Regions from separate parts of the Brevibacillus choshinensis genome, predicted to be linked through region 3. Evidence: riboswitches for the same ligand, from Rfam matches in the RefSeq annotation. Region 3 holds a riboswitch; each other region holds the start of a gene.
What was found. A riboswitch is a leader RNA that binds a small molecule or an ion and turns the genes downstream of it on or off. The one in region 3 is predicted to bind thiamine pyrophosphate.

Region 1 (10,681 bases), 2.8 Mb from region 3:
AAATGTTGTGGGAAAGCAATCGATATACCTGCGATACGACCGTCAAAAGGATTCCTTCGTCCGATTGATCCTGCAAAATAATGAACTGAAGATGGAAGAGAAAAAAGCGGGCAGTGCCGTGAAGGAGCTCTCCTCAACCAAATTGAGCGAGGTGCAATGGAAGGCAGAGGATTTGGCCTACGACAAGGCAACGGTTTACAGTAAGGCCCAGGCAGAGAGAGGGGCCGAAAAAGAAGAGGAAGGCTACCCTGACAACATCCAGCACTCAAGGCAGTTGGAAATGACGCTCAGAGGCAACCGATTGACCGTTGCAGTGGACAAGCAGGTCTTGGCAGAGAAGCAGGAGATAGACAAGGGAATCGAGAGCGGCGGTGTGGCACTGGAATCCGAGTACAGTGAACAAAACAAAAAAGATGACATTTATGATGCCGTTTTTACAGATCTGAACGTGACTGCCCTGGCAGAAGGTGCGACGGGTACGGATCCTGTCTTATTCAGAAATTCGTTCACCGGATTTGAAAAAGTGGTCCATGTCATTTCAGGAGCGATCTCTGCAGCGATCGATTGGGTGATCGAAACGTTTTAATCAGGAGGAAAGGAGGTTCAAGGCAGGTGACAATAATCAAGCAGATGAAAAAACAGGCGATAGTCCTCACGGTTTGCCTACCTGCATTGGGTGCGTTCCTTTCGGGCTGTGGAAACGTGGGAACCGCTCCCGATTCGATGAAAACAGTCGAAGCCGCGGAACATCCTTTGGAGAAGACAGCCTGGTTGGTCGACTGGCAGTGGAAGGCAGGCACGGAGAATTTTCAAGGGATGACGAATGGTTTGGCCAGTGTCCAAATGTTCGCTGCGTATTTCGACGAGTCGGACAACCTTTTGTTTACGGACGAATTTAAAAAGGGACTGCCCAAAGTCCAAGAAATCGCTCGGAAAAGCAGCTTGGTTCATGTGGATTTAACGATTGTCAATGATCAGAAACGCCAAGATGGCTCCGATCTCCAAAAGGAACCGACCATCGTGACCCGATTGATGGCCACTCTGGAAAGTCGCGCCAGGCATATCAATCAGATCATGGAGGCGCTGTCCACGTATCATTTTCATGGGGTGGAGATTGATTACGAGCGTATCGATGAAAAAGATTGGGACAACATGATGGCCTTTATCAACGAGCTGTACACGCGGCTCCAGGAGCAGGAGAAGACGCTTCGAATCGTACTTGAACCGCGGACGCCGATCGAGAGTCTCTCCTTGCCCAAGGGACCCGTATATGTGATGATGGCCTACAACTTGTACGGTACTCAGAGCGGGCCAGGACCCAAGGCAGACCGTTCCTTTATTATGGAGCTGGCAGCCCGCATGAAGACAGTGCCGGGAGAGAAGGTCATCGCCCTCGCGGCTGGCGGGTTTGACTGGTCGGAATCGGGAGAGGTAAAAGCGGTAACCGAGGAGCAAGCTGCTGGGCTTGCGAAATCGAGTGTGGAGGTGCCTAGACGAGATAATGCGAGCGGCAGCATCCATTTTCAATATGTAGACGAAAAGAAACAGAAGCACACGGTCTGGTATGCGGATGAGACGACGCTGAAGACCTGGGCGAATGTGATTTCAAGTGAAGGGTACCACAATCTAGCCTTGTGGCGTCTGGGCGGCTTGAGTCGGGAAAGTGTCCGCTTTATGAATGAGTGATAGCCGTTGTGGCAAAGAAAGACCGAAGAGAGAGGCTCTTCGGTCTTTTTGCCGTTCCATCCTTGTCAATAATAGAGGCTCTCGGTTAGCGAGCACTTCACGCACGTTCGCGCGAGAGAGGACTCTTGAAACTGGTGTGTGCAGCTTTTTTGCAAATCGAGGAGCTGGCGTTGATGCTCCTGGATCGCTTCTTGAAGGCGCGCGATTTCTTCCCGCAGCCTGAACGCTTCTTCCATCAGGTACTGCCTCCCTTTCGCATGCATTACTTATAAATGCGGCTGCCGCCCTTGCGAAACTCGTCGGCTTTTTCCTGCAACCCTTCTTCAAGCGCTGCTTCCTCGCTCAATTGCCTAACCTGCGCGTACGCACGAATATCCTGCGTAATGCGCATGCTGCAAAACTTAGGTCCGCACATCGAGCAAAAGTGGGCTGATTTGGCACCTTCTGCAGGCAGCGTTTCATCGTGGTACTCACGCGCTCGTTCAGGATCGAGCGAGAGGTTAAATTGATCCACCCAGCGGAATTCAAAGCGTGCCTTGGACAGGGCATCGTCGCGTTGCTTTGCTCGAGGGTGCCCCTTTGCCAGATCGGCGGCATGCGCGGCGATTTTGTAGGCGATCAAGCCATTGCGTACGTCTTCCTTGTTCGGCAAGCCGAGGTGTTCCTTGGGAGTCACGTAGCAGAGCATGGCCGTACCAAACCATCCGATCATGGCAGCCCCAATGGCCGAGGTAATGTGATCATAGCCTGGCGCGATATCGGTGGTCAGCGGTCCGAGTGTGTAGAAAGGGGCTTCATGGCAAATCGTCAACTGTTTATCCATGTTTTCTTTGATTTGATGCATCGGTACATGTCCAGGGCCTTCGATCATAACTTGCACATCGTGCTCCCATGCGATTTTCGTCAATTCTCCTAGCGTCTCCAGCTCGGCAAATTGCGCCTCGTCGTTGGCGTCGGCGATCGATCCGGGTCTCAAGCCGTCTCCTAGCGAAACAGCGATATCATACGCTTTGAGAATTTCGCAAATTTCCTCAAAATGAGTGTACAGGAAGTTTTCTTTATGATGGGCCAGGCACCATGCAGCCAGGATGGAACCGCCGCGCGAGACGATGCCTGTCACCCGTTTGGCTGTGAGGGGGATATAGCGGAGCAGGACGCCGGCGTGGATGGTGAAGTAGTCTACGCCTTGCTCTGCCTGTTCGATCAGCGTGTCGCGATAGATCTCCCAAGTCAGGTCCTCCGCCTTGCCGTTCACTTTTTCCAAAGCCTGATAGATCGGGACCGTACCGACCGGGACAGGGCTGTTGCGGATGATCCATTCACGTGTGGTGTGGATATGTGCTCCTGTAGACAGGTCCATAATCGTGTCCGCTCCCCAACGAACCGACCACATCATCTTTTCCACTTCTTCTCCAATGGATGAGGTGACGGCAGAAGTGCCGATGTTGGCGTTCACCTTGACGTGGAAGTTCCGTCCGATGATCATGGGCTCGCTCTCTGGGTGGTTGATATTGACGGGAATGATGGCTCTGCCCCTGGCGATTTCTTCACGTACAAAATCGGGATCGACTCCTTCACGCAGTGCGACAAATTCCATCTCGGGTGTCACGATGCCACTTTTCGCGTAGTGAAGCTGAGTGACGGGTTTTCCCTGCTTGGCTCGCAGGGGGTGATGACCTTCGTGTGGGAAAGAGGGGACCTCATGCAGGCGATTTTCGTTTCGAATGCCGTTGTCGCGAAGCTGGATGGGCCGCCCCTCGTAGGCTTCTGTATCCTCCCGCTCTTCGATCCAGCGTGAACGCAAAGGGGGAAGACCGCGGGAACTGTCAGGAACATAGCCTTCTCGGGTGTATTCTCCGCTGGTGTCATAGACGCGGAGAGGGGGATTGGGTACCTCTCCCGTCGGTCCTTCAGAAGGATGCAAGGATATTTCTCTCATGGGGACGCGAATATCAGGTCTGCTTCCGCTCGCGTAGACTTTTTTGCTGCCTGGAAAGGATACGACTGGTGACAGTTGAAACGGGGGGGTGCTGGATGTGTGGGGCATAAGAAAACCTCCTTGGTCATGGTTGCACAATGCGCGAACCTTGCGGGAGGCGAAAGAATCCCCGCGCCATGAAAAAGCGCCGCATGGGAGCATGCGACGCCAGACGCGAGAGAAGAACAGATACGGGTATCCTAAAGATACACGTTCTGATCGTGTCGTTTATGACAATTCCTCCGCTGGCATTACCCAGTTCAGGTTCAACGGTCGATGGCAAATCAGCCATCCTCTCAGCCTGGTTATTCCCAAGCTCCCGTGCTATGTACTTGATCGATTTCATGATTAGCATACAGGCACCCATTTCTATTTTCAAGTAAAAGTTTGAGAAAGGAAGGTGTGACCCATACCAAAAAACCTGTCCATGCCGGACAGGTTTTGGTCTTTCTTCTCTTGTCATACGGTTGTTGTTTTCTTTCTCCGCAGCGTCTTGGTGGTGGAACCGGCTGTCGTGTCGCCTGCAGCCTTTTGGACGGGGGCCGCCTCTTTTGGGGCTGCAGCGGTCTGTTTACGGCCGGTCTTCTTTTTCACAGGCTCAGGCGTCGGTTCGGGCTCGAGCTTGATCGGACCAGGTCCATTTCCGCCAGTCGCTTCGAGGCTTTCCCGCAGCGCTTGCATGAGATCGATGACATTGGTGCGCGGTACGGCAGGGGACGTAGCAATCTCTTGCCCCTCCAGCTTTTTCTCGATCATTGCCTGCAGCTCGGCCCGATACTCGTCCGTATACTTGCCTGGTTCGAATGGGACCGTCATGTTGTTGATGAGTTCCGTGGCCATTTTCAGCTCATTTTCCGACAAGGCAACGTTAAAATCCGGAAGGGCAGGTACTTGGCTCACGGGACGAACCTCATCGGGGTAAAAAATGGTCTCCAGCATGATGCAATGCTCATACAAGCGCACGACTGCCAGGCTCTGCCGATTGCGCATGGTTACCTGGGCGACTGCGATCTTTCCCGTCTCCTCCATGGCAGCGCGCAGAAGGGAATAGGCTTTATCGCCGGTTTCCTGGGGGGAGAGAAAATAGCTTTTGTCAAAGTAGATCGGGTCGATATCTTTCAAATCGACGAAATCGAGAATTTCAATCGCCCTTCTGGTTTCCGGCGTAATGGCTTCCAGATCCGAATCGTCGATGATGACAAAATGCCCTTTTTCGTATTCGTAACCGCGGACGATCTCGCTGGCTTCGAGTTCGCGCTGGCAGTGGGGACACATCTTGGTGTATTTTATGGGCGTATGGCATTCCTTGTGGAGCTGGCGAAAGCGGATATCGCGCTCCTCAGTTGCCGTAAACATTTTGACGGGGATATTCACCAGACCAAAGCTGATCGAGCCTTTCCATACCGTATGCATGACATTCCTCCAGTCTGCGCCTTTGCTTTTTAGTATTTGCTGCGCGCGACAGGTGCGCCAAGGAAAATGCAGGTGAGGGGGATCTCAGCAGATAAAAAAGCCAGCCGTTGGAAGTACGGCTGGCTGGCACCCTTTATTGTCCGTGTTTGATGATGTCGGATTGATCGGCTTCGGATTGCATTTGTCTCGCTTGCTCTACGCCTTCTCCCGTGCGATCTGCGATGGATTGGGCTTCCGATGCTTCGAGCTTTTGCTTGGAAGGTTGTTTTTCGGCCAAGGTCATTCACTCCTATTCGGAAAGGATCTGGGTGGCTGTACGAGGTACACCCTGCCTTTTATCGTGCCCGAAGACAAAAAAAATACCCCATCACCACAAGGCGATGAGGCAGCTGTTCAACTCCTCCCTCACGGGGAGAGATGGCACGGAATGCTCCTATCAGACACGCCGTGCGCCAAAGTGAACCGCCTTTCAATTATGGGAGAGGAGAAACCGGAGGAAGAGCTTATGGGGAAACGTAAGTCTTCTCCGCGGTTGTCAGCGACACCGTTGCGTCGCTATCCATAAGCATTTCCCAATTGTTGGCCTTGTATACATCCAGGGCAGCATAAAATTTCCACTTGCAATTTTACGCGTACTACCAGTTGTGATAGTATGAAATCATTCTTGGGTCTTCCTGCAACAAGAACGAATACATAATTGGAATTGACAGGTGAAAACGAATGCGGGTCATCGCGGGTGAACACAAAGGACGTCGGTTGACGGCTGTTCCGGGAAAAGGAACTCGGCCAACGACTGACAAAGTGAAAGAATCGATTTTTAACATGATCGGTCCTTATTTTGACGGCGGTTGGGCATTGGATTTGTATGCCGGTACCGGCGGGTTGGGCATTGAAGCGTTGAGCAGAGGAGCGGAGCGTGCCGTTTTTGTCGAACGGGATGCAAAGGCCTTTGCTGTCGTCAAACAAAATTTGGCTGCTTGCAGACTGGAACAACAGGCAGATCTGTATCGAATGGATGCCGACCGGGCGATCCGTACGTTGGCGACACGGAAACAAGCGTTTGATCTCGTGTTTCTCGATCCTCCGTACGCCCATCAAAAAATTGCGGAAGAAATCCAGCAGCTGCAAGATCTGAATATGCTGGCGGAAGGGGCTTGGATTATCGCCGAGCACGACGTCGGTGTCAAACTGCCGGAAGAGATTGGCGATTGCGTACAGGATCGTGCCTCGACATACGGCGATACGGCTGTGACCTTGTACTACTTTGATCGTGAATCCCAAGAGGAAGAATCAGACGAATCGACAGGTGAAGCAGCGCAATCCGAGGAAGGATGAGTGAGTCATGACCATTGCGGTTTGTTCAGGGAGTTTTGATCCGGTTACGTACGGTCATCTCGATATTATCACGCGCGGGTCGAAAGTGTTTGACAAGGTGATCGTTGCCGTTTTGATCAACGCAAAGAAGAAGTCCTTGTTCAGTGTGGAAGAACGGGTGGAGCTTCTGCGGCAAGTAACTGCCGATTTGGGCAATGTGGAAGTGGATTCGTTTGACGGTCTTTTGATCGATTACATGAAAAAGCGCAATGCCCAGGTCATTATCCGGGGATTGCGCGCTGTGTCTGATTTTGAATACGAAATGCAGGTTGCTTCTATCAACAAGAAGCTGAATGAAGAAGTGGAGACATTTTTCATGATGACGAGCAATCAGTACTCCTACCTGAGCTCAAGCATCGTGAAGGAAGTGGCCAGCTACCAGGCAAGTGTGAAGGATTTGGTGCCACCTGCCGTTGAGCGGGCGCTGATGGCCAAGATGAATGCGAAAGAGTAAGCATTAGCGCATGCGGTTAGGCCTGATCCGCCGGAACAAGACGCTTGCCAACAGCAATAAAACGGCGACTCCAAGAGCGAGCAAGCTGGAATGCCAAAACGTATCCCACCAGCCGATCAATGGGATCTCTGAAGTGCTCGGCAGAAATACGGGGATGGTTTTCTCCGAGAGCCAGGCACTCGTATGGAGAGGCCCCCAGAGAATGAAGGTCAAGATGGCAGCAGCGATTGCGTGCAAGGAGCGAGCGAGCAAGTAAGGGGCGACCCGAATGTCCGTTTCGCTGAGAATGCTGGCCACTTGTGCATGCACGCTCAGACCTCCCCAAGATAGAATGGCGCTCGCGATCGCGGCTTTCCATACCATCGAGACGCCATCCGGCACGGCGCTGGCTGCTTGCGCTCCGAGCGTCACCTCGAACAAGCCGGCGACAATCGCATGGGAGAATGCGGGTGGAAAGCCAAAAGGCACAAGGAAAATGGACAGAAACGTACTGATGATTTGCGTGAGATGAATCGCGGAGAACAACTGGATCAGCACCGAGAAGACAATGATGAAGCCGCCGATCATAAACAGTGTGTTCAAGGCAGAATGGACAGCATCTCCCATGAGCTTGCCAAAGGGACGACCATCGCGCAGCCGCGCCCGATGCATGGCCTGTAGCGCTCTCAGAGGGAGTGGCTGGTCCGTCTTTTCCAAGGGCTTGCTGACCACGGCAAAAGGGGCGTGGAAGCGGTAGAGCAGTCCCATGATTACGGCGGATAGATAATGGGTAAGGGCAAGTACCAGCCCCATCTGCTCGCTGTGAAAGAAGCCGATTGCGACCGCGCCCATGACGAATAACGGGTCGCCCGTAGTCGTAAAGGAGACGAGACGTTCCCCTTCTGCCTGAGTCACATTTCCTTGCTGCCGCAGGCGCGTCGTCAGTTTGGCGGCAACCGGATATCCGGAGGAAAAACCCATGGCGAGAACGAAGCCGCCTGTGCCAGGGACGTTAAACAACGGACGCATGAGCGGCTCCAGCAAGACGCCCACAAAGTGAACGACACCGAGACCCATCAGAATCTCGGAGAGGACGATAAATGGCAGGGTGGATGGAAATACCACTTCCCACCATATTTTCAGTCCGCGGACGGCTGCTTCAAACGAGATCTGCGAATAGGCTACCAGTGCAAAAACGAGGGCTATCGTCGAAAAGGCGAACAACAGGGTAAATATCGGAGAGTGGCGTGACATGGAATCCTCCTGAACCGACTGCCTGAATAGTACATGTCTACGTAACTAACCCGCAAACTATGCTCCGGCAAAAGGCTCCAAGTGCGAAAGGATCGGCACCTGCCCACATACGCTTTTTACAGGGGGAATGTGATGATGGCAGCGAAACGGAAACCGGTGGTTGGGGTAGCCCTCGGATCAGGTGGAGCGCGGGGGTTTGCTCACATCGGCGTACTCAAGTCACTGGAGGCGCACGGAATTGAAGTGGATATGCTCGCAGGCAGCAGCATGGGGAGCTTGATCGCGGCTGTCTACGCAAATGGAATCGAACCACACATGATGGGAAAGCTGGCAAAGAACCTGAAGCGAAAGCATTGGCTCGATCTGACCGTACCCAGTCTCGGCTTTGTAGCTGGTGAAAAAATTAAACAATTGATTCGACTTCTCACGCACGGCAAGCGAATCGAGGAGTTGAACAAACCGCTGGCAATCGTGGCGACGGATATCGAATCAGGAGAGCGCGTGGTCTTTCGGGAAGGCCCGATTGATCAGGCTGTGCGAGCGAGCATCTCGATTCCTGGCATATTCGTTCCGGAGAAGGTAGGCAATCGGCTGTTGGTGGACGGAGGTGTCATTGACCGGGTGCCTGTAACCGTGATTCGTGAAATGGGAGCAGATATCGTCATAGCCGTTGACGTTGCGCAGGTGGATACACCGATGAAGGTATCGACCATTTTCGATGTCATCGCGCAGACCATCGACGTCATGGAACGGGAAATCCTGCGACACAGGATCCTGTCCGCCGATCTCGTAATCCGGCCGGATGTTGGACATTATAGCAGTATCGCATACAGCGGAGTCGAAGAAATCATTGAACTGGGTGAGCGCGCGGGGATGGAGCATGCAGCGCGCATTCACGAATTGATCGAGAACTGGGAGGCAGTAAAATGAGTGAGGATCGGCTAAACTCCAATCAGAAAAGAGCGAAAGGCACCAAAGGCGTAAGCTGGATGCTGGCTCTGGCATCAGTCGCGCTGGGCCTCTCTTTTTTTATCCCAACGAATTATTACATTACGCGTCCAGGCTCAGCAATTGAGCTGGCTCCGATGATCGAGGTAGAAGGCGGGAAAAAGGACGAAGCCGGTTCGTTTATGCTGACAACGGTACGCATGGGAGAGGCGAATCTCGCATGGTATGTCTATGCCAAAGTATCTCCAGACGCTGAGTTGATGCAAAAGGAACTGGTCGTGAGCCAAGGAGAGAGCAACGAAGACTTTGTCCGACGCGAGCAGGCTGTCATGGACAATTCACAGAAGCTCGCTGAGGCAGTTGCCTTCCGCCTTGCCGGATATGATGTAAAGGTGGAGAAGCAGGGAGTCTGGGTAATGGGCACCATCGAGGGCCTTCCAGCGAAAAAGGTGCTGAAGATCGGGGACGTCATCACATCTGTCGATGGGGTGCCGACTCCGGAAGCCAAAGATCTCCTACAGGTACTCTCCAAGAAGAAAGCGGGAGACTCTGTAAGCATTACATACACAAGAGATGGACAAGAAGCCAAAACGATGTTAACCTTGGTACCACTGCCTGAATCAAAGTCAGTCGGAATCGGTGTTCGCCCGGATAACAAGCAAAATATCGTGATCCCGAAAAAGGTGAACATCGCATCCAATGGAATCGGAGGTCCGTCTGCTGGATTGATGATGACGCTGGAGATTTTGGACCAGTTGAAGACCGATACGGATCTAACGAAGGGGTACAACGTCGCAGGGACAGGCACGATCTCGCTGGATGGCACAGTAGGGAGGATCGGCGGGATCAATCATAAGGTCGTAGCAGCCGACAAAGCTGGCGCTGACATCTTCTTTGCCCCTCAGGATACACCCGGCGCGGACTCCAATTATCAAGAGGCTCTCGCCACGGCAAAGCGCATTGGGACCAAAATGAAGGTAGTGCCGGTCAAGACCGTAAATGATGCGGTTGCCTATCTGAACGAGCAGCCAAAGAAACCTTCCTGACGAGATAAGCTGTCAAGGGAAAATGGTTGACAAAGCTTTGGGCAGGGTCTATAATCATCCTTGTTGTGCATGAGGTGAAAGCTATGAATATCAAGTTGACAGAGTTAGAGCATCGAAAGGGAGAGCCCTTGCCGTTCCAGCTCACGCTCGATGCAGCAGAGCTGAAAAATCGCCATGACGAAATCAGAGGAATCACTCCGGTTGATGCAAAGGGCGAAGCGGTACAGTTAGGCAATCTCTACTATGTAAAAGGTAATCTGAAAGCAGACGTGGACTTTGTGTGTGCCCGTTGCCTCAAGCCTTTTACCCACCATGCGACAGTTCCATTTTCCGAAACCTTCGCGCATGAAGATGATCCGATTGTCCGTGAAGACGAGGATAGTGATATTCTTCCGCTGGAGGGGGACGAGATCGAACTGGACTCGTTGCTTCAGGAAGATTTTCTGCTCGCCATGCCGACCTTCCCGCTTTGCGAGGAAGATTGCAAGGGGTTGTGCCCGACTTGCGGTGTCAACCGCAATGAAGTGGCGTGCAGCTGCAAGAACGAAC
Region 2 (10,681 bases), 2.3 Mb from region 3:
GATAGCTGATCGCCAGGTCTACTTTCCCTGCAGCCGCCATTTTCAATGGATCGTTGCTGTCTGATGGCATTTGAAAATTCACTTTCAGATTTTCTGCCTGGAAGTAGCCTTGCTCTTCAGCCGCGTACAAGAAGGAGTGAACCGCGTTTGGGTACCAATCCAGCGCGACGGTCAGCTCAGTCGGTGCGTTCGTTTGATTTGTACCAGGAGCTGTTTGCTGCGCTCCCGATTGGTTTCCGCAGGCTGCAAGTCCCGCTGACAGGAGTAGAGCCGTGACGGCTTTGCTCCATTTTTGAATCGATTTCATGGGTAAGTTCCCCCTATTTTCACTTGGATGTTTTTCTTCTTGATCTTTGCTGTGGGGTGAAATGCTGCTCCAACCGACCGACCAACCAGAACAGGAGCATGCCGAGCACAGAGAGCAAAAGGACGGACGCAAAGAGAGCTGGTGCCTGGAAGTTTCCAGACGCGCGGCGGCCAAAATAACCAAGTCCTTCACTAGCTCCGAGCCACTCCCCGATCGTCGCCCCTGCCACACTGTAAGTGGCGGCTACCTTCAGCCCGCTGAAAAAATGCGGCAAACTTGCGGGAAGCTGGAGCTTCGTGAAAATCTGCCAACGGTTAGCTCCCATGGTTTTCAGCAGCTGCAGCATTTCTTTATCTGTGGAGCGCAGCCCGTCGTAGGTATTGACGACAATCGGAAAAAACGTGAAGAGTATCGTGATGGCAATTTTCCCGGATAAATCGTACCCGAACCACAGGATAAAGACGGGTGAAAGCGCAATGATCGGGATGGTTTGGGAAATGACGATATACGGATATACCAGTCGTTCCACTACCCGGCTCATGCTCATCGCAAAGGCGAGCAAAATCCCGAAAAGGATCGAGACACTCAGTCCAAGCAGCACTTCCTTCAACGTCACCCATAAATGAAGTCCCAGCAGGGTGGCACGTAAATCCCACAAGGAGCTCACAACCGCACTTGGCGGCGGCAAAATAAAGGATGGCACGTTCAGCAGCCGACACCCTGCTTCCCATACGATCAGGAAGAGCACAATGGAGATGGCAAACCAGATCCCTCGACCCCACCTGTCCATTACGCTTCCCTCCCACTCGACTGCTTCGCGACGTTTTTACGCAGCAGCTCCCAGATTTCTTCACGCAAGGAGAGGAATTCGGCACGATTTCGAAAGGCAGTGGTACGCGGGCGCTCGAGATTCACCACGAGCTCGACTGGCTTTTCGATCGGCTTACCCGTCAAGACAATCACGCGATCGGCGAGTAAAATGGCTTCATCGATGTCATGGGTAATCATCAGCATGGTGCTGCCGGTCTCCTGCCACATCTCCATCAGCCACTCCTGCATCTCCATCCGCGTAATTCCATCAAGCGAGCTGAACGGTTCATCCAAAAGCATCAGGTCAGTTCCAGAAAGCAGTGCACGCAGGAAAGACACGCGCTGCCGCATACCGCCGGATAGCTCTGAGGGGTATGCATCCGCCCACTCGGACAAGCCATAGCGGGGCAGCTCAAGGCGAACTTTCGCTTGCGCCTCTTTTTTGGCAACGCCATGAATCTCCAGAGGGAGTGCTGCGTTTTCCACGACCGTACGCCACGGGAGCAGCGCGTCTCTTTGAGGCATGTACCCCACCATCCCCAACCGCTTCTCCATCGGAGCTCCGTTTAAGGTGATGGTTCCCAGCTGTGGGTGCAAGAGACCTGCCACCAGCTGAAACAGCGTGCTTTTTCCGATTCCGCTGGGTCCGATCAGGCTGATGAATTCGCCTTTTCCTACATGAATGTCAAAATCGTGGAGAATGGGCTGATCACCGTAGGAAAAACGAACGCCTGAGAAGGCCAGTCTGTCTAGCACGGCCACATTTCCTTTCGATAAGCCATGTCCCAGAACAAGTACTCCATTTTGGAGGTGGTCAGGAAATGCTCTTCGAGTCTCGCGAGTTCCTGTTCACTTTTACCCTCTGCCAGCTGGTCCATCAGACCGATCAACCAGGCGGCCAGCTCCCCGAACTCCTCAGAGCTGTAGGTGCGCACCCATTCTCCGTACCATTCATGGTTCATCGCGCCTTCCACTTTGGCCAGCTTCTTACCGATTTCCCAGTATCCCCACATGCAAGGGAGGACAGCACTGACCAATTCGGCCAAGGAGCCTTGGTGAGCAACCTTCAGCATATAGCTGGTATACGCGATCATGACGAATGAGGGTTCGGTTGCTTCCAGCTCTTCGCGGGAGATGCCAAACCGTTCGGCGTATTGGCGATGCAAAGCCATTTCTCCGTTCAGTGTGGCTTCTTGCAACCCTGCAAACTTGGCGCTCGTCTCCAGATCATGAGCCTTGGTGCTCGCGATGGCAAAGATCTTGGCGTAATCAATCAGATAGACGTAGTCTTGCTTCATGTAAAAGGCAAATGACTCTACGGGCAACGTGCCGTCCCCAAGCCCGGTCACAAACGGATGCTGATGCGTCTTCTCCCAAATGGGTGCGACATGCTTCCACAGACGTTCCGTAAACGTGCTCATGCTCCTACCACTCCTTTGCTTCCTTTTTCGTGTTGCACCACTCGGCGATAAATCGAGCCATCACTTGAGCGAATTGAATCAGCTGCTCGGGATCGATGGATTCATCCACCGCGTGCGCATGCGCGAGCTCTCCAGGGCCGAACAGGACAGCAGGGATTCCTGCGTGCGCAAACCAGCCTGCGTCGGTCACCGTAGGAGACATGTCCAAAACAGGAGCTCGCTTGACCTGAGCTTCGTAAGCGTTTTGCAGCGCAGCTAGTCCGGGATGGCTGCGGTCTACTTCGAGGGAGGGGAAAATTTCACCTCGCTCCTCGATCATGGAACGACCTCCCCAGCGAAACGTCGGTGGATTCTCGCGTAACCACACATCAGCAGACGCAGCACGGCAAACATGATCCTCGATCTGGCGAATGATGTCTTCGTAGGATTCGTCTGGATAAAAATGGACCGAAATCCACAGCGCACACTTGTCGGCGATAAAAGCGGCATGTCTTCCGCCTTCGATCACAGCAGGATTAATCGTATTGCTCCCAGGTGCGAATCCGGGATAGGTTTTCATGACGGCCCAGTGACGTTCCAGCTCTTGCAAGGATGCGATGATTTTCATCATCTTTTCAATCGCCGAAGCACCGTGGACGCGCCCGCCGGCATGGATGGTTTTGGCCCGCATCCCATCATGCAAGGTCGTCGGGCTCTCAATCGTAATCCAGCCTGTGATGACTCCGCCTTGCCCTTGCATATGCAGATTGCTCGTATCGACGACAACGGCGTAGTCGGCGCTGTAGCCTCGCTCAATTGCCACGAGGGTCCCAGCTTCTCCGGCTTCTTCACCGATGACCGACTGGAAGAGAAGATCTCCCTTTAGTTCGACGCCATGCTCTCGCAGCATTTTGATGGCAAACAAGCTGGCAGCCAATCCGCCTTTCATATCTGCCACCCCGCGACCGTACCATCTGCCGTCCGGTCCTGTCGTCAACGTAAATGGCGGATACGTCCATCCCGTGTCATCTCCTACTTCCGCGACGTCGATATGGCCATTGATGATCAAGCTCTTGGACTCTTCTGAAGCAGTTCCCGGCAGTCGTCCCACGACATTATCGTCACCGGGATACACGGGCCATCGATCGATGTCAAAGCCCATTTCCTGCAGCTCCCCCGCAATCAAGCTCTGGGCCTGCTCACTGTTGCGAGCCGGGGGACTCACGGTTGGCTGTGACACCAGCTTGCCCAGCAAGTCAAACAGTTCGTCCCCTCGGTTGGCGATAGCCTCGACTGCTGCCGCGAGCCCTCTCATGCTACTCAATCATCCCTTCGGTCGGGCTGCTCGCAGACGCATACCGTTTTTTCGCAATGCGTCCAGCCAGGAACCCTTTGCGTCCTGCTTCCACACCCAGCTTCATCGCTTCTGCCATGAGCACGGGATTGTCCGCCAAAGCTACGGCTGTATTCAAGAGCACGCCATCTGCACCCAGCTCCATCGCTTTCGCGCAATCGGCCGGCGCCCCGATGCCTGCATCGACAATGATCGGCACTTTTGCATCTTCGATAATGAAACGGAGATTATTTTCATTGACAATTCCTTGGCCGGAACCGATTGGAGAAGCTCCTGGCATGACTGCATGAACGCCCACTTCCTGAAGTCGGCGAGCGAGGATTGGATCATCATTCGTGTAAGTCAGAACGATAAAACCTTCTTCAACCAAAATTTTGGAAGCTTCCAGAGTTCCGATCGGATCAGGCAATAGGGTTTTGGGGTCCCCGATCACTTCGACCTTGATCATGTCGCATAGTCCGGATGCTTTTGCCAAGCGCGCGATGCGAACTGCTTCCTCCGCGGTATAGGCTCCCGCCGTGTTTGGCAGCAGCGTGTATTTATTCAAGTCGAGCTGTTCCAAAAAGTTAGGCTCCTGCGGATTTTCCAAATTCAGTCGGCGAATCGCAAACGTCAGGATTTCTGCCTCCGAAACATCTACCGCCTTGCCTTGTGTCTCTAAATCCGCAAACTTCCCTGTTCCCAAAAGCAAACGGGAATGAAATTCGTAAGGGCCAATTTTCCATGTATCCATGATGATCATCCTCCTCCAACAAAGTGAACGATTTCTATGCGATCTCCATCTGCAATCGGTGATTCTTCGTAGCGTGTACGGTCGATGATGTCACCGTTTTGTTCCACTACCACGATTTTCTCCTGCAGCTGGTATGAGGCGAGCAGGGCACGGATCGTCCTGATCTCTTCTGCCAGTTCTACCTTTTTTCCATTGAGCGTAACTACCATCGTATTCCTCCCATCCATTAGAAACCTGGCTGCACCAAGCTTTTTGGTGCAGACTTGGTTGCGCTTATACTATCAGCCTTAAGTTTTAATACTTCCGATAGTACAAAAAAACGACTCCTCCCACTGCTGGATTTCACCCAGCAAAACAGAAGAAGCCGTCTTCCCTATCATCACGCAGATCGTTTTTATAAAAAAACCATCCGCCGTGGATGGTTTGGTTTTATAACGATTCGTTATACCTCTTCCTCCGCTGGCATGACCCAGATCAGGTTCAACGGTCAGTAACACCCTCGTTACAATCTCAGCCGACGTCGCTCGGCTCCCGCTTGGTAGTCATCGTATTCAATTGTCGTTCATTCGAGTTCTACAGTAACACTCTATTTTGAATTTGTAAAGGTTTCCTTGTGCAGGGCTTCCAGCTCAAGCAGACAGCGAGCAGCCCACTGAGACATCTTTCTCATTTTCTCCATTTCGCGCTCCATGGCTACACGCACAGACTCTCGGTAATCCGGAATCATGCCGTTATACCTCGTGACCGCGTTGCTAAATACCATGAATTTTTCTTGGTAGGACAAGGCCGGACGTTGGTGAAACAAGGGGACGTCCACTTCATAGGAAGTATGCAAATCTCCTTGGGTAGGAAATTTCGTGACGGCCAAGACCTTTACCAGCAGCTTGGCATCATGGATTTCCAACACCTCAGTGATATACTCTCCTGTTTTTTGGGTCACACGTACAATATCTCCCGGGTTCCACATGAACCTAAATTCCTCCTTTTGCATTGCCCATGCTTCCATTCTACCGGTTTAGGCCAGCGCAGCTTCCAGCTGTCTGCGAGCATGAGCCAGCACTTCTTCCGCAGGCAAGCTCGGTTGTCCACCGCCTTGTGCCATGGCTGGATTTCCCCCGCCCCGTCCTTCGACGAGGGGAAGCGTATCCTTCATCAGCTGATTGACTGCCACGTCGACTTGGGGTCCCCTGGCAAATACAAGCTGCAGTTTTTCTCCTGTCGCGGCCAATAGGCAAACGACATCAGGAGCTTGCGCGACAGCTTGCTGGGCGAATTGCTGGAGCTGTTGAATGGTTTTGTCTGTAAAGGTTTGCTGCACGATTCGTACAGGACCGACTTGGCTTGCTCGCTCCAGCTGCTGGCGGACTTCTCCCTCCAGCAGAACTTTCTCCTTCTCCTGCAAGCTCTGTTTCAACGCATCTCGCTCCGCAATCAGTCTCTGCGTCTGCGCGATCACTTCTGAATCACTGGTCATCAGCAGCTTCGACACTTCCCTGACTGCAGCTTGCTTTTTCGTATAGTCTCGCAAGGCGCGCCATCCACAAATAAACTCCAGACGAATGTTCCCCCGATGACGTTCCCACCCCAAGATTTTGATCATGCCGACTTCCCCGGTATGTGCCGGGTGCGTACCACCGCATGGATTGTAATCGAATTCGGGAATGATGACCACGCGAACGTTTTCCGTCACGGTCGGCTGCTTCTTCAAAGGCAACGTCGCCAGTTCTTCATCATCCACGAATCTGGCAGAGATCGGGCGGTTCTCCAGTACGATCTGGTTGGCTCTCTGTTCGACGCTCTCCCAGAGTTCCTCTTTTAAATCATCCAGTCTCACGTCAATCGTGACACGCTCTTTGCCCAAATGAAAGGCCAGCGTCTCTGCACCCGCCACTTCCAAGAACGCAGCGGACAAGATGTGCTGTCCCGCGTGCTGCTGCATATGATCAAATCGGCGGTCCCAGTCAATCTGGCCCTCTACTTGTGTCACGTTCTCCGGCAATGGATCTGACAGTCGATGGCGAATCTCTCCATCCACTTCTTCCACATCCATGACACGGATCCCGCCAAGTTTCCCTTGATCAGATGGCTGGCCGCCACCCGTGGGATAAAAGGCGGTTTGACTCAAAACGACGAAGGGAGAACCGTCCTGCTCCGTTCCCCGCTTCACCACGTCTGCTGTAAATGTTTGCGTATAGGCATCCTGATAATACAATCGATCTTTCATCTCGGCTCCTTGCTGCAGAAAGCAAAAATCACATCGGATATGCTTCCGTCATTTTCTCCCGCGGTGGGTTGCTAGTATAATAGGATCAGGAGGTGGTACTCTTGTCCAAAAAATATTTTACTCGTGAAGAAGCAAATGAGTTATTGCCGTATGTACGCGAAGAGCTATCCTTCTTGCAGGAAGCCAAACGCACTTTTTATAAGCTGTACCAGCAACGTGAACAGATCAAAAAAGAACAGCCTGTTAACGAAGAGGAGCTGTTTGCCGTAGAATGCCGCCTCGAATTCATGGAAATGGAAGCCCAAATGCGTGTCACTTAGCTGATCAGCAAAGGGATCCAAGTCAAGGATATCGACATCGGACTCTTTGATTTCCCGGCGATGATCAATGGCGAAGAAGTCCTCCTCTGCTGGAGAGAGGGCGAGTCATCCATCACACACTACCACGGACTCTACGATGGCTTTAACGGCCGCAAGCAGCTCGACTAAGGGGAGTTATCCCAGAAGAAGTGCCATTTTTTCTTCCCGCAGAGCTCTTTCTTCAGGCGTCGCCAAATCGTATTTCTTCAGTAGGTGGAACAGCTCGTTCAGTCCTTCTTGAGACTGCTTGGTTTCAAGCCATGCCCGCAGCTGTTCTACCTTCTCTTGCGGCAAGAAAGGAGATTGTTCCGCCAGCTTTTTTTGCACATCCTCTACACTGTGATCCAGTTTGCACTCTCCCATTTTCCCTTCCCCCATCCTTTCTTTCGGCATACGCCACGAATGTACTTTTTGCCATCATACCATGTTTCCACCGGATTCGAAAACTCGCCGATACGGCCAAGCAGACAGGCGCACAACCCAATGGATTGTACGCCTGTCGTTCAGCCACGCTTGCGGACGCGGAAGTTCCCCTCAATCAGCAGCCAGTTCTGCGGAAATGGCAGTCCCAGCTTCCAGTAGCTGACCCCTCGCAGGCCGAGCTGCTTGACGAGATCAAACTTTGCTTGGATGGAGCGTGCGTCTTCAAACCACACTTGATGACGCCGATCTTCATCGTCAGTGTACTGAAAAAAAGGAGCCTGAGCACGGTAGTCGTACTGGATATTGACGTTGTGCTCTGCGGCCAATGCTATCGCTGCTTGGGGACTCAGCGCTCTTGCTGTCGTTCCAGGCTTATAAGGAAGGGTCCAGTCATACCCGTACAGATTTTGCCCCATCAAGATTTTTTCAGCAGGCATTTCGGTAATCGCATACTGCAGGACACGTCGGACTGGGCCGATCGGCGAGACAGCCATCGGTGGACCTCCGCTGTATCCCCACTCGTACGTCATGATGACGACAAAGTCAGCGATGGCTCCAATCGCTCCGTAGTCATGAGCTGTATACCATTTGCCCTGCTGCTCCGCACTCGTCTTGGGTGCGAGCGCCACGGACATCATCATACCCGCTGCGTGTGCCCGCTGCTTCGCTCTTCGCAAAAATCGGATGTAGGCTTCCCGATCCGTAGGCGGCAGCGCCTCCATGTCGAAGTGGATGTCCCCCATTCCGAGCTCCTGTGCGGTGGAGATGATGTTGTCAAATAGCTTATTCTGAAGCTCCACATCGTTTAAAATCAGTCCGCCGAGCTCTGTGCTGAACTGACCACCTTCCAGATTCGTCACGACCAGCATCATCACGACATGATTGGTGCGTGCAATCGACTGGAAATCGTCAAGCGCTGGCCTTGCCAACGTGCCATCCCGTTTGATCCGAAAACTGAATGGCGCCAAATAGGTCAGATGAGGGGCAGCAGTCCTCACCTCGTCCTCCAACTCTTGGGACACCTGTCTCCTCGGCTCCACATAGGCGTTGAAATCTGCCGCCCGCCGGGGACGCGGGGGAATGTACAGCCTCTGACCAATCTGCAAGGGACGGTATTGGGGAATGCCATTCACCCGTGCCAATTCCGCCGCACTGATGTTAAAGCGTTGACCGATTGTATACAACGTGTCGCCTTGCTTCACCCAATAAAAGCTTCCCTCAATGGGAATGACGAGCGCCTGTCCGATGACAAGATTGTCTGGGTTGGGCAGCTCATTTGCTCTGTTGATTTCTGCTGCTGTCGTCCCGTATGTTTCGGCGATGCCAGACAGCGTTTGTCCTTGTTCCACCACATGAATCTGCATACGCCGTCTCCTCCTTCGCATGATGTCTCTCTTTCTGTTTATTCCTCGCGAAGGAAATGGGTGTATGTCTAGTTCAGATCTTTTAGCCTTTCATATAGGAAGCCGACCGATTGCATCGCATAATGTCTTTCGATCAAGACCCCCTCACGAAATAAAAGCAAGGCGGGAACGCTGCTGATTTCCCACTCTTGAGCCAATTTCGGCACGGTATTAATGTTCATTTCAAAAGCGCTCAGTTTCGGCGTGAGCTCCAGAGTAATGGTCAGCATCCTTTCTGCCAGCTTGCAGGTTCCGCACATGGGTGTGTAGAGGAACAGGGCGAACGTTCGTTTCTGCTCCAGCTGCTGGATGAATTGCTCCACCTTTATTTCTTGCACGGCATTTTCACCTCTTGACTTCGAGTTTACTCTAACTCTTACAATACATCCATCTTTCAATATGGAAAAGGGGATAAGATGATGGTAAACTCTCGAGTACTGGTAACCCGATACGGAGGAACAGAAGTCCTACAGATCACTGAGGAGCCTTTGCGTAAAACAAGAGGAAATGAGGTCCGCATCAAAGTGGAATGCTCAGGGGTCGCCCTGGCGGATCTCATGCGCAGGGAAGGTTTTTACCCTGGTTCGCCACAGCCCCCTTTTACGCCGGGGTATGATGCCGTTGGAATCATCGATGATTGCGGGGAGGATGTCATGCAGTATGCGATCGGGGATCGTGTAGCCGTCTTTTTCAACGGGGTTGGCGGGTACGCCTCGTTTATGTACGCCCAGGAGGATGAAGTGATCCCTGTGCCTGATTCGGTTGAGCCTGCAAACGCGGTCTCCATTTTGCTCAATTATGTGACCGCCTACCAAATGCTGCATCGTTTTGCCAAGGTGTCCAAAGGGGATCGCGTCCTGATCCATGGAGCAAGCGGCGGCGTAGGAACGGCGCTTTTGGAATTGGGGCGGCTAGCGCAATTGCAGATGTACGGCACTGCCTCAGCCAACAAGCACCCAATCGTCGTCAGCTACGGCGCTACCGCCATCGATTATCGGAGGGAAGATTTTGTAGAAGTGTTGGCGCACCAGGCTCCGGATGGAATGAATGCCGTCTTTGATCCAATCGGAGGGAAAAACTGGGATCGTTCGATGCAAACGTTACATCGCAGTGGGACATTCATTGGGTATGGATACACCTCTGTTTTTGAGGAGGGTTCAGCAACCGATTGGTCCGTTCGCTGGAGGACATTGACCGAAGCGAAAACGACGGAGACAGGAAATCCTGTTCATCTGTACAGTGTGACTGCCTTGAAGCAAGAGAAGCCAGAGTGGTTCCTCGAGGATGTGCGGCATCTGTTCTCGCTGCTGGAAAAAGGAGAGCTTCGACCGCTGATCTCCCATCGCATTCCGTTCCGCGAGGTGGCAGTGGCCCATGAACTTCTGGCAGGCACCCAGACAGCGGGAAAAATCGTCCTCGTCCATCCATGACCGTGCAAGGAGGAAATTGATTCACATGTACTCCATCAGTGATATTTCCAGACTGACAGGGATATCCCCATACACCCTGCGCTACTATGAAAAGATTGGTGTTCTGCCCCAGCCCGATCGTCTGGAGGACCGCAAAAACGGAGTTCGCCAATACAATGATCAGAATTTGCGCAACATCCGATTTATTCATGGGCTGAAGCAAACCGGTATGAAGCTCGAGGACATCGCTTCATTCGTC
Region 3 (10,681 bases):
TGAACACGCTTGTCGCCACCTTTGATCTGGAAGAGCAGACTCTGGAGCAACGGGAAGTCTGGTTTCACAAGCACGGAGGCCGCTATCCACTGATCGTCGCAGAAGACGGTGATGAAGTCATCGGCTACTGCTGTCTTTCTGCTTTTCGTGAAAAACCAGCGTACGGAAACACCGCAGAGCTATCCATCTACATCGCAGAGAATCAGCGCGGGAAGAGTGTTGGCTCTGCCCTGATGCGAGACATCCAGAAGCGCACGCGAGAGCTGGGGTTTCACGTCGTAATCAGCGGGATCACAGGAGGAAACGAAGCGAGTGTCCGACTCCACGAGAAGTTTGGGTTCACCCTCGTCGGGAAGCTGCGGGAGGTCGGTTACAAATTCGGGGAATGGCATGACGTCCATTACTATGAATGGATGGTCGGGGAAGAGCACATTTCGTAACAAGCAAAATCCGTCCGCAAGGCTGCTGGACGGATTTTTTGTATTCAATCTCTTTTTTCTTTTGCTACAATATGGAAAAATCACTCATCCACCCAACAAGGAGTGTCTCCATGCCCTTTCAATTGCGACCGTTTCAGGAACCAAACGACTACGTCGCTCTCTCAGCCTTTTACAACCAGCTCCAACCCGGATCTTCTTCGCCAGAAGACCTAGCTGCAAAGGACAAGCAAATCCCCGCCCAGTCACGCCTCTTTCTGGATGAGAACCAGCAGCTAGGCGGCTTTGGCAGAGAGCGCATCGTAGCCGAATCTGCCGACACTGGTGAGAGTATCGGCTACGCCCAAATCTGGAGAGCTCCCTGGACTCCTCCCGGGTGCCTTGCGACCTTGTTTTATGTCGCCCCCGCACATCGGGGACAGGGAGTCGGTACTGCCCTTCTCACTCACCTCCTCGCATGGGCGAAGCAAAAGCAGGCAGATACCGTCATGTCCGAGCTCAAGGACTGGGTCCCCCACTCGCTGGATTTTGCGCTCAAACAAGGCTTTGCGTTGGATGCGCATATCTTTGAGCTGCATTTGGACGTGAATGCGTTTGATGAATCGGCAGGGGAAGCTGCGCTCTCCTCTCTGAAACAGCGCGGCATTACGTTTTGCACACTCGGAGACATCGCTGCCGCCCGGGAGCAAGCCGAGGAAAAGCTGTACCGCTTGTACGCTCAGACCCTGCGAGACAATCCTGGCCATGTCGGTGAACTGCCTGACTTGGACGAGTGGCGGCGTGAAGCCTTTCCCTCCCATGCCTTCGATCCCGAGCTCGTGTTTATCGCAGCAGACGGTGAGCGATTTGTAGGCGTAACAACGGTCTTTCACACGGATCAGCCCGGTATCAAATACACCGATTATACAGGCGTCGATCAGAACTATCGGGGACAGGGCATCGCCACAGCACTCAAGCTGCTCTCCATACAATCCGCCAAAAAGCGGGGAGCCCATACCTTATCCACCGAGACAGAAGCGAAAAACAGCCCAATGCAGGCCGTCAACCGAAAACTCGGCTACGTGCCGGGCAAAGGGCATTATCGTGTCGTCAAACATTTACACGCAACAAGAGACACTCGCTCTTAAGGCAGCCCCGCTCAGGCTTCTTTACTGGTCAGAGGCCGCGTCTATCACTCGACCGTTCGTCATTTGCAGCAGCTGTTCATAGGAAACTGGCAGCAGTGATTCTGCTAGCCCAGCCGCAGTATACACGAGGGGAAAGCGCTGCAGGGATGAATCCACATAGATCGGCACTTCCCGAAGCAGTGCAAACGGGCATACCGCTCCCACCTGAAATCCGGTTACAGCCTCTACCTCCTCTGGCGTAGCCATTTTCGCCTTTGCCCCATGGAAGGCTGCCTTGACCTGCTTGGCGTGGATACGCACATCGCCAGCAGCTACAAACATGGCGTACTCATCGCCCGAACGAAACAAGATGGATTTGGCTATTTGGCCGATTTCTACCCCCAATGCCGTCGCTGCTGCCTCCGAGGTTTTCATCGGCTCTGGATAAAGCAGCGGCACGATGGCGGGATCGAATTCCTGTACAAAACGCTCGACTCTCTCTAACGGACTCGTATTCATTGGAGATCCTCCACATCTATTTGATCCACTAAAATAACGGGTTGCCCCATTATAGGACAACCCGCTTCCTTACTCCGATACGAACACGGCGTCCCCTTCTGCCACTTCACCAGGGGTGATGACCGAAGCATACACGCCAAAGTGATTGTCGTGTCTCTTCACACAAGCCTTCAACACCGCCGGATTCATCTCCAGCGTATCCGGATCAATGTTCACGTACATGCAGCGCTCGCAATGGCGGTTCACTTGCAAGACGACATCGCCTATGCGGATCTGCTTGCCCATCCAACGATCCTCTGCGAACGGCTCATCCTCCTCCAGCACCACGACCAGATTTCCCCGGAATCTTCTCGGATCCAGCTGCTCTTCCCCGATCAAGCGAGCGATCTCCCGCAAAGATGCATCGGTCACCAGCAGAATATGGTCCTCCCAGTTCTTGCCGCCTTCCAGCGGGGTACTTCTCTTTGGCAAAATGGGCCGCTTGGCTGTCTGAGCCACGTGATCAAACAGCGAATCGCCCCACGTATGTACGCTCCCGTCTTTTGCCACGACGCGTATCTCCGGATATTGCTCGTCTGCTGACTGCTCCGTAAAAGTCGCAGCGTAACCGAGTAGAGCCGGTACCACGTCGGCGCTGAGGTATTTTCCATTGCGGGATTCATCCAGAAAATAATAGCCGCGGTCTCCGTACAGTCCGAAGGCATCCACCTGACAATGCGTCAGCTGCTCCCCACGCATCGCCTTGACCGGATGCCGGAAAATGCTTTGCAGTCTCCCCACTTGCTTCACGGGTACCTCTCCCCTTTTCGCTTTCTTTATCCTTTGATGAACGAATTGCGTACGCGGCTCCAAAAGGTAAGTCGCTTGTACCGGGCGAATTTCACCTTTTCCTGCCCGACCCTGCAGGAGATGGAGCGAACATCCCTCCAGATGTCCTGCTCACGATCCAGCCCGATCATAATCTCCGGGTTCATGACGATGAGCTCGACCTCATGATGCTTTGGCAAAACCAGTGAGCTGTTGATGGTCCGATACGCCTGATTGTTGATGGAGGCGATTTCGGATAGCTGTATCGCTTCGATCGACGGGTGCACGATGGCTCCATCTACCGCCTTGTTGTATGCCGTGCTGCCAGATGGGGAGGAGACGATCAATCCATCTCCGCGAAACGTCTCCAGTTCGTCCCCGTTTATGTAGACGCATGTCACCAGTGTAGATAACGATGCATTTCGCAGAACGAGCTCATTCAATGCCCACTTGCGATGGACCGCACCATCCCGCATCGTGATACGGCAATCCACGATCGGGTATTCCACGATGGCCGGCCGGTCTTGCTGCAACCGCTGTACGAATTCATCGAGCTCCTCTGGTCTCCAGTCTGCATAAAATCCCAAATGGCCGGTATGAACGCCGACGTAGGAAGGCTCGACACCATATTGATGAACAGCTTCCAGCAGTGTCCCGTCACCGCCAATCGAGAGCACCATGTCGGGATGGTCATCCGGGCCTTCCACAAATTCGCATGGGGTGGAAGCCAGCTTATCTTTCAAAGCTTGTTCCACTTCCCTCGTATAATCGTCATTTCGCAGTACAGTCGCAATCTTCATGCCGATCTGCCCTCACTTTACTCCTTGCAGCTCCAAAACCGCTTTTCTTTTTTCTCACTATACCACAGGAAATTGCCAGTTGCATGGAAACTCCCTTTTTCTACCATCGATCATCCAGAAAGGTGCGTTCCCTAAACTCTTCCAGCCGTCGGTGCGTGGCCGGAGACAGGTCCTCAGGGAGCTGATCCCACTGAAAAAACATCTTTTCCGCCACTTCCCCATCATTTCGCGACCACTTCTCGTCCATGCGTCCATCCGTGACATGAAAGAGTGCGATATGGTCACGCTTGCCTTCCCGTTCACTGTAAAAGAGATGGCACAACCGGATTTGTCCACCCAGAAGCCCGCATTCCTCCTGCACCTCCCGGCGTGCCGCGTCAAAGAACGACTCGCCCTTCTCCACCCCTCCGCCTGGCAGATACCATCCATTCACGTAGGTGTGGCGAATTAACAGGACGCCCTTTTGCTCATCCGTCACGATCACCCTGACTCCGAGGGTGATTGGCTTGCGAATTTTCCAATACCATCTCTGCAAGGAATGGTACCATGCCATGTTTTCTCGTCTCCTGTGTTTCTTTTTTTGTATGAAAGTCTCTCTGATTGATAATATAAGCACGGATGCACGATCCCGCGCCAGAGTCAGATGGCCATCCTGCATCCCTGCCAGGTAAAAAGAGAAAGACGGGCCTATCATAAGGCCCGCCCTTTACGCCAGGCGATTTTCCAGCTCTTTGACGATAGCCTCTGCCTTACGGACCCATCGGGAGTCCACGTCTGCATCCTTGTCCAGCGGCTCCTGAAACTGGTTCATGGCCGAAGAAGCTATCGGCTCGTAATAGCCAATATCCTGCTCCACGCCCGTTTGATAGACATGCTTGAGCACAAAGGGATTCCCCAGCTCAATCCACGCATCTGCACTGTCGAGCTCGCCCTGCAGAACTTTGATCGGCAAGCGCAGATAGACCATATTTTGATCATCCAACGCTCGGTCAAAATAACCTTGCTCATAGTCCCAATTGGACAGAGTAAAGTTTGGCTGGAGTGTTTCGCGAAAATAGCCAAATGTCCCCTTGGTTCCCGGCAAGCTGCTTTGAATCGGTCTCATCACCCATCCCTGCCTTTCCAGATTCTGATTGTAGTGTGTGACAAAGCACGCGGTTGTACTCACCCAATCAAGCAGCCGAAACGAAATGACACCGGGTGCTGAAGATGTTGGATATGTTTATTGCCGAAAAATCAACAAGTCCCTGAACCCAAATCGATGGGCAGAGACTTGTTAGGTCGCTTGAGTTTTTAGAGCAGGGCGATGGTAAGCAGCGTGAACAGCGCAAGCGGAATGATCTTGCGTCCGTTTCCACACGCGCGTCTTCTTCTTTTCGGTGTAACTACGACGGCTGCCCGTGGCGGGGGCGGTGGAGGTGGTGGAGGTACCACGGGGAAGCATGGCATCGGCTGCGGGAATGGCCCATACGGAGAGAGAAAGGGATTTGGACCGCCAAACGGACTCACCTGACTGTAAGGGCTCACCGGACCATATGGATAGTTATGATCGGTGTACGGGCTGACTTGACCTTTATCCGAATGGTATGGACTGACCTGGCCAAATGGGGCATTCTCTGCATGGTATGGACTGACTTGGCCAAATGGCGCATTCTCTGCATGGTATGGACTGACTTGACTAAAGGGCGCATTTTCATTCCCATAGGGATAGCCTGGGTAGCTGCTGCTGCCGTAAGGACTGACCTGTCCATATGGATTACTGCTGCTGCCGAACGGGCTCATCGGCCCATAGGGTCCCATCTGTCCGTAGGGGCCCATCTGTCCATAGGGACCCATCTGTCCATAGGGGCCCATCTGTCCATAGGGTCCCATCGGCCCAAAAGACCCCATCCCCCCGAACGGTCCCATGCCGCCGTAAGGATTGCTGCTGCTGCCGAATCCACCGAATCCTTGGTAGGGAGTGCCCGGGAACGTCATGCCTACATCCATATACGGATACTGCTCCGGGTAGCTTTCTCGGCCGGCGACTTCCTCTACCTGATCGTCATCTATGAAGTCTGCGTCTGGATCGTAGTCTGGATCATCCACTTCGACATAGACGTTCTGGTCGTCAAAATCTACGATCACGCCTTCAAATATTTGTCCGTCGATCGCTTCAATGCGCACTTTTTGCTCCAAGTGTTCTTTGACGATGTTGTGCACATTATGGCGTATATCCTTTATCATGCTGACTGTCTGAAAGTCAATCTGATAAAGGTTTTTGTCGTCCTCAGACTGCATGGAAACTCCTCCCCTTCTGGTGTTTCTTTATTACCATATACAAGTGCCCATGGGGAGGTGTTCCGTTTTCGAATGCAGACCAGCCCATTTTATGAATGCCGGGCTGAAGGAAGGATCAAGGGAGGAAGCGACTGGGCAAGAAAGCTTCCAATCGATCCACTCGTCCGCTCTCGACGTAATCGGCCATTCGCTTGGCGGTGATAGGGGAGAGCAAAATGCCATTGCGGAAATGGCCCCCGGCGAGCGAGAGTCCTTCCCAGCCAGGTACAGGGCCGAGCAGCGGTTTTCCGTCAGCAGTAGCTGGACGCAAGCCTCCCCACGCCTCCAGGAACGCCGCTGCATGCAAGGCTGGCACATAAGGCATGACGCCATTTAGAACACTCGCGAGCCCTGCCAGTGTCACTTCTCGTTGGAAGCCGCTCTCATCCTCCGTCGCCCCGATGACGATCTTTCCGTCCTTTTTCGGCGTGATGTAGCCGGATGTGCCAAAGATCACGGTTCGCAGAGGAATTCCTACAGAAGAGACAGCCGCAATCTGTCCTCGTACGGGTCTGACCGGAATGGCAAGGTCGAGCATCTGCATCATGATTCCCGCCCAAGCTCCAGAGGCGATGATGGTATGCTCTGCCCGAATAGGTCCAGAGGTCGTCTCTACCCCGATGACACGACCGGCTTTTACCGCGATCCCACTGACGACGCATCCCGATAAAAGCTGCACGCCCTGGATCCGGCAGGCAGTCACCAGCGAACGCAACAAAAGGCGGTTGTTGATGTGGCCTTCCCCTGGAGAGTGGATCCCCGCCACGACTTGCTCGCTCAAAAGCGGTTCGACTTCTCGCAGCTCTTTGCCATCCAGCCAGCGGACATCATGACCCGCTTCCTTTTGCCAGTGAAACTTGGCCTTTAGCTGTTCACTCTCCGCATCATTCAAAGCAACGGTGACGAGCCCCTCCAAACTCAGCTGCACATCTCCTGCTGCCCGCTCCTCCAGCTCCTGCGCCCACTGCGGATACAGCCGCAAAGACTCCATCCCGAGATCGAGCATCGGGCCCATGGATGCAAATTCTTTTAATGGGGCCAGCATGCCAGCTGCAGCTGAAGAAGCCTGACCGCCCCACTCTCCCTGCTCGACCAGCGTGACCGACAGCCCCCGTTTCGACAGCTCATACGCGACGCTCAGCCCAATAATTCCTCCGCCCACTACCAGACAATCACTCATATTCCTCTCCCCTTCTCTCTTGCTGCCCTATCGCCGAATGTGAACCTAAACATCCCGAAAGTGAAAAAGCCCACCGATTTTCCTCGCAGGAAAAGGTGGGCTCATACGCAATACAAAAAATACAATAGCGTTGTTCGCTCGCAACCACATCCCTGCGCCGGCATGATCCGGATCAGGTGCAATGGGTCGATGGTCGTCGCTGCCATCCTCTCAGCCCCGCGTGAAGGACTCCCCAAGTTGCTTTCGTTATGTCATTTTCACTGACCAGTATAGACTTCTATCTACTGATCTGACAAGTAAAAATCGGTCTGAAAGTCCGTTAATCCTCGTCCTTGACATCATAGCTTTCCGGAATCGGCTCGTGGCGAGATGCTTCCTCCCACTCCCGCAAGCGGCGCAGCTCCTCCAGATGATGCCTGAACTGTTCTTTGTTGATCAAATATTCATTCCCGTCATGAACCGTCCGAATCCGGCCTTCCTTGATTTTTTCCTGAATGAACGCCTCCGGCAGCTCCAGATATTCCGCCGTTTCGGATACGGTCAAATACGTCTTGTTCTCTTTCAATCTAGCCTCCAGTTCCGCTTTCTGCCGTTCGTAGCCCGGCTTGCCTAGCAAAGCAAACATGTTGGCCTTGTAAGCCTCCACCCCGGGTTGGTCGAACGGATTGACGCCCAGTAAATAGCCACTGATCCCGCACGCTTTTTCAAAAAAGTAGATCAGAGCGCCCAGATAGTACGCCGTCGCTTTCGGTATTTCCACCAAAAGGTTGGGCACGCCTCCATCCACGTGTGCCAATACTGTACCTTCGAAAGCCTTTTTATTGACATACCCCATCTGTTTGCCCGTCAGGAAGTTAAGTCCATCGGCATCCGCGGGATCTTCCTGCACGGTTACATCGACAGATGGCGTCGTTACGGAAATGACTGTTTCAAACAATTGCCGCATGCCATCCTGTATGTACTGGCCCATCGAATGAAGGTCCGTTGAGAATTCCGCAGAAGCAGGAAAAATCCCCTTCCCGTCCTTGCCCTCGGACTCTCCGAAAAGCTGTTTCCACCACTCGGAGAAATAGCGGAATTGCGGCTCGTAGCTGACCAACAGCTCCACCGTCTTCCCTTTTCGATACAGGGCGTTGCGTATCGCCGCATACTGATAGCATGGATTTTCCAGCAGATCGTTCACCATGTACTGCGCCCTCGCATCCGCAGCTCCTTGCATGAGCGCATCCAGGTCGGCTCCACTCACAGCGATGGGGAGCAAGCCCACAGCCGTCAGCACGGAATACCTGCCTCCGACGTCGTCCGGGATCACAAAGCTCTCATACCCTTCTTCGTCGGCCAGCTTTTTCAAGGCACCCTTTGCCTTATCCGTGGTGATGTAGATCCGCTTTTTCGCTTCGTCCCGTCCGTACTTCCCGACCAGCCAGTCGCGCAGCAGGCGAAAAGCGATTGCAGGCTCTGTCGTCGTGCCTGATTTGGAAATGACGTTGATCGAGACTTGCTTGTCTTCCAGGACGTCCATCAAGTGGGAAATGTAGACGGGACTGATGTTGTTTCCGACAAAATATATTTCCGGGGCGCGCCGCTTGGACTTGGGCAGCAGATTGTAAAAGCTGTGTCCCAAAATATCCAGCACCGCCTTGGCCCCCAAGTAAGAACCACCGATTCCTATCACCAAAAGCACATCTGAATCAGACTGAATGCGTGCTGCCGCTTGCCGAATCCGGTTGAATTCGATGCGGTCGTACTGTTCGGGTAAATCTACCCACCCTAGAAAATCTCTGCCTGGTCCTGTCTTTTTGTGCAGCATCTCATGCGCTTGTCCAATCGCTGGAGCGAGCAGCTCCCATTCATGTGGTCTGACAAAAGCAAGAGCGTTGGAATAGTCAAAACGAATCGCTTGGTTCATGGCTCCCCTCCCAGGAACGTCATCTATTTCCTATCTTATCACGCAAAATCGGCAGAAAGTACATTCCGCCAAAACATAACAAAATGTGACTGGAATGTGAACGTTTCGGCATGTCCGTTACCTTTCGCCTGCGATTCCGTAAAACCTTCGGGAAACGAAATAACCAGAAATTGAAAAAACACCCAAGGAGAATGACTATGAAAAAACGTTGGTGGATCATCGGTTCCGCCGCTGTGGTTTTGGTCGCGGGAGTCGCCCTGATGAACCTGATGGGCTCCAAACAGGCAATGGGTTTGCCAGTGACCATCGGATCCGCGACCAAATCAGCATTGGAAAGCAAAATCCTGACGTCGGGGGTCGTCGCTGTAGAGGACAAGCAAAAGCTGTTCGCAAACGTCACGGGTACCTTGCACGAATTTTCCGTCAAGGAAGGCGACAAGGTCAAAAAGGGACAGATCATCGGAAAAATAGATACCTCCGATGTCGAAAGCAGGATTCTGGATCTGGAAGCGCAGCTGGAGCTGGCTAGGGCCAACCTCGCCAAAGTCCAGGCAGGAAACGAACCGGAAGAAGTGGCGCAGGAGCGAGAACGCCTGTCGCAAGCCGAACGGGAGTACGATATGAACAAACGAGAGTACGACCGGATCAGCCAACTGCACGTCTCGGGTGCCGCCACGGAGCAGGAATTGGACAAAGCCAAATCGGCAGTAGATTCGTCCCTCTCGACCTTGAATGTCGCCAAACAACAGCTTGCGCTTCGGCAAAAGGGACCTCGCAAGGAAGAGATCGCTTCCCAGCAGGCGCAAATCAACAAGCTGCTGGTGGAAAAGGGACAGCTCGATAAAGAACGCATCCAAAGCGTCGTTGTGGCTCCAACAGACGGCACGGTGATCGCACGGGCTGCAGACAACGGCCAATACGTCAATAAGGGAACGGAAATCCTCACGCTCGCCAATTTGGACCATTTGTTGATCGAAGCGGATATTAATGAATCGGATGTAAGCAAGCTGGGGCTCGGACAGAGCGCGGTCATCGAAGGAACCACCCTGGGCAAGCATAAGCTGGGCGCGAAGGTCTCCCGCATCGCACCGATCGCGACGACGACGCAAAGCGGCTCCGGTCAGGGAGAAAAAACACGTGTCAAAGTGACACTGGAGCCTACCTCGACTGATATCGCTGCCCTGAAGCCGGGCTTTCACGTAGACATCAACATCACCGTAGAGAAAATCGATAACGCACTGCAGGTCCCGATCGAATCTATCCAGCAGGACACGGATGGCAGCACCTTTGTTTGGGTGGCTGCAAATGGCCTGGCCAAAAAGCAGAAAGTCGAAACCGGCATGGAAAACGAACTCTTTTCCCATATTCGCAGCGGTCTGAACGGCGACGAGCAAATCATCCTGAGCCCGGTCGAAGGAATGGCAGAAGGAACCCCTGTCATGCCGTTGTCAGGCTCCGCTTCGATGGGCTTGTAACCACTTTGCGAGGAAAGGAGGTCAGCCGATTATGCTACTCGTAGAAGGCTTGACGAAATCATACATGACGGGGGATTCGACGCTGCCCATCTTAAAAGGCGTCTCCTTGCTGGTGGAAAAAGGGGAGTT

Region 1: it holds a riboswitch for thiamine pyrophosphate, as region 3 does, so the genes downstream of both, thiC (phosphomethylpyrimidine synthase ThiC) here and thiO (glycine oxidase ThiO) in region 3, are expected to answer to the same signal.
Region 2: it holds a riboswitch for thiamine pyrophosphate, as region 3 does, so the genes downstream of both, thiS (sulfur carrier protein ThiS) here and thiO (glycine oxidase ThiO) in region 3, are expected to answer to the same signal.

The regions. Positions count from the first base shown of each region.
Region 1 covers NZ_CP069127.1:3,613,200-3,623,880, reverse strand. Annotated here, with positions in the region: gene JNE38_RS18275 (polysaccharide deacetylase family protein) at 1-586, shown strand, start outside; gene JNE38_RS18270 (glycosyl hydrolase family 18 protein) at 613-1,686, shown strand; gene JNE38_RS18265 (hypothetical protein) at 1,752-1,922, opposite strand; gene thiC (phosphomethylpyrimidine synthase ThiC) at 1,949-3,733, opposite strand; TPP riboswitch at 3,883-3,997, opposite strand; gene JNE38_RS18255 (non-homologous end joining protein Ku) at 4,124-5,077, opposite strand; gene JNE38_RS18250 (hypothetical protein) at 5,211-5,354, opposite strand; gene rsmD (16S rRNA (guanine(966)-N(2))-methyltransferase RsmD) at 5,798-6,412, shown strand; gene coaD (pantetheine-phosphate adenylyltransferase) at 6,420-6,905, shown strand; gene ylbJ (sporulation integral membrane protein YlbJ) at 6,909-8,138, opposite strand; gene JNE38_RS18230 (patatin-like phospholipase family protein) at 8,274-9,068, shown strand; gene JNE38_RS18225 (SepM family pheromone-processing serine protease) at 9,065-10,132, shown strand; gene JNE38_RS18220 (YceD family protein) at 10,216-10,681, shown strand, end outside.
Region 2 covers NZ_CP069127.1:3,116,280-3,126,960, forward strand. Annotated here, with positions in the region: gene JNE38_RS15695 (ABC transporter substrate-binding protein) at 1-307, opposite strand, end outside; gene JNE38_RS15700 (ABC transporter permease) at 327-1,097, opposite strand; gene JNE38_RS15705 (ABC transporter ATP-binding protein) at 1,097-1,873, opposite strand; gene tenA (thiaminase II) at 1,867-2,538, opposite strand; gene JNE38_RS15715 (acetylornithine deacetylase) at 2,543-3,832, opposite strand; gene JNE38_RS15720 (thiazole synthase) at 3,834-4,604, opposite strand; gene thiS (sulfur carrier protein ThiS) at 4,610-4,813, opposite strand; TPP riboswitch at 5,039-5,149, opposite strand; gene kapB (kinase-associated lipoprotein KapB) at 5,191-5,571, opposite strand; gene JNE38_RS15735 (alanyl-tRNA editing protein) at 5,620-6,828, opposite strand; partial or broken gene JNE38_RS15740 (DUF2203 domain-containing protein) at 6,930-7,316, shown strand; gene JNE38_RS15745 (50S ribosomal protein L7ae) at 7,323-7,550, opposite strand; gene JNE38_RS15750 (glycoside hydrolase family 18 protein) at 7,691-8,974, opposite strand; gene JNE38_RS15755 (thioredoxin family protein) at 9,043-9,351, opposite strand; gene JNE38_RS15760 (medium chain dehydrogenase/reductase family protein) at 9,430-10,443, shown strand; gene JNE38_RS15765 (MerR family transcriptional regulator) at 10,469-10,681, shown strand, end outside.
Region 3 covers NZ_CP069127.1:814,570-825,250, reverse strand. Annotated here, with positions in the region: gene JNE38_RS04350 (GNAT family N-acetyltransferase) at 1-440, shown strand, start outside; gene JNE38_RS04345 (GNAT family N-acetyltransferase) at 551-1,564, shown strand; gene JNE38_RS04340 (YbaK/EbsC family protein) at 1,586-2,062, opposite strand; gene JNE38_RS04335 (MOSC domain-containing protein) at 2,132-2,851, opposite strand; gene JNE38_RS04330 (NAD kinase) at 2,878-3,669, opposite strand; gene JNE38_RS04325 (NUDIX domain-containing protein) at 3,770-4,222, opposite strand; gene JNE38_RS04320 (YugN family protein) at 4,376-4,774, opposite strand; gene JNE38_RS04315 (hypothetical protein) at 4,963-5,949, opposite strand; gene thiO (glycine oxidase ThiO) at 6,065-7,168, opposite strand; TPP riboswitch at 7,301-7,413, opposite strand; gene JNE38_RS31050 (excisionase family DNA-binding protein) at 7,488-7,712, opposite strand; partial or broken gene JNE38_RS04305 (glucose-6-phosphate isomerase) at 7,728-9,077, opposite strand; gene JNE38_RS04300 (efflux RND transporter periplasmic adaptor subunit) at 9,275-10,552, shown strand; gene JNE38_RS04295 (ABC transporter ATP-binding protein) at 10,584-10,681, shown strand, end outside.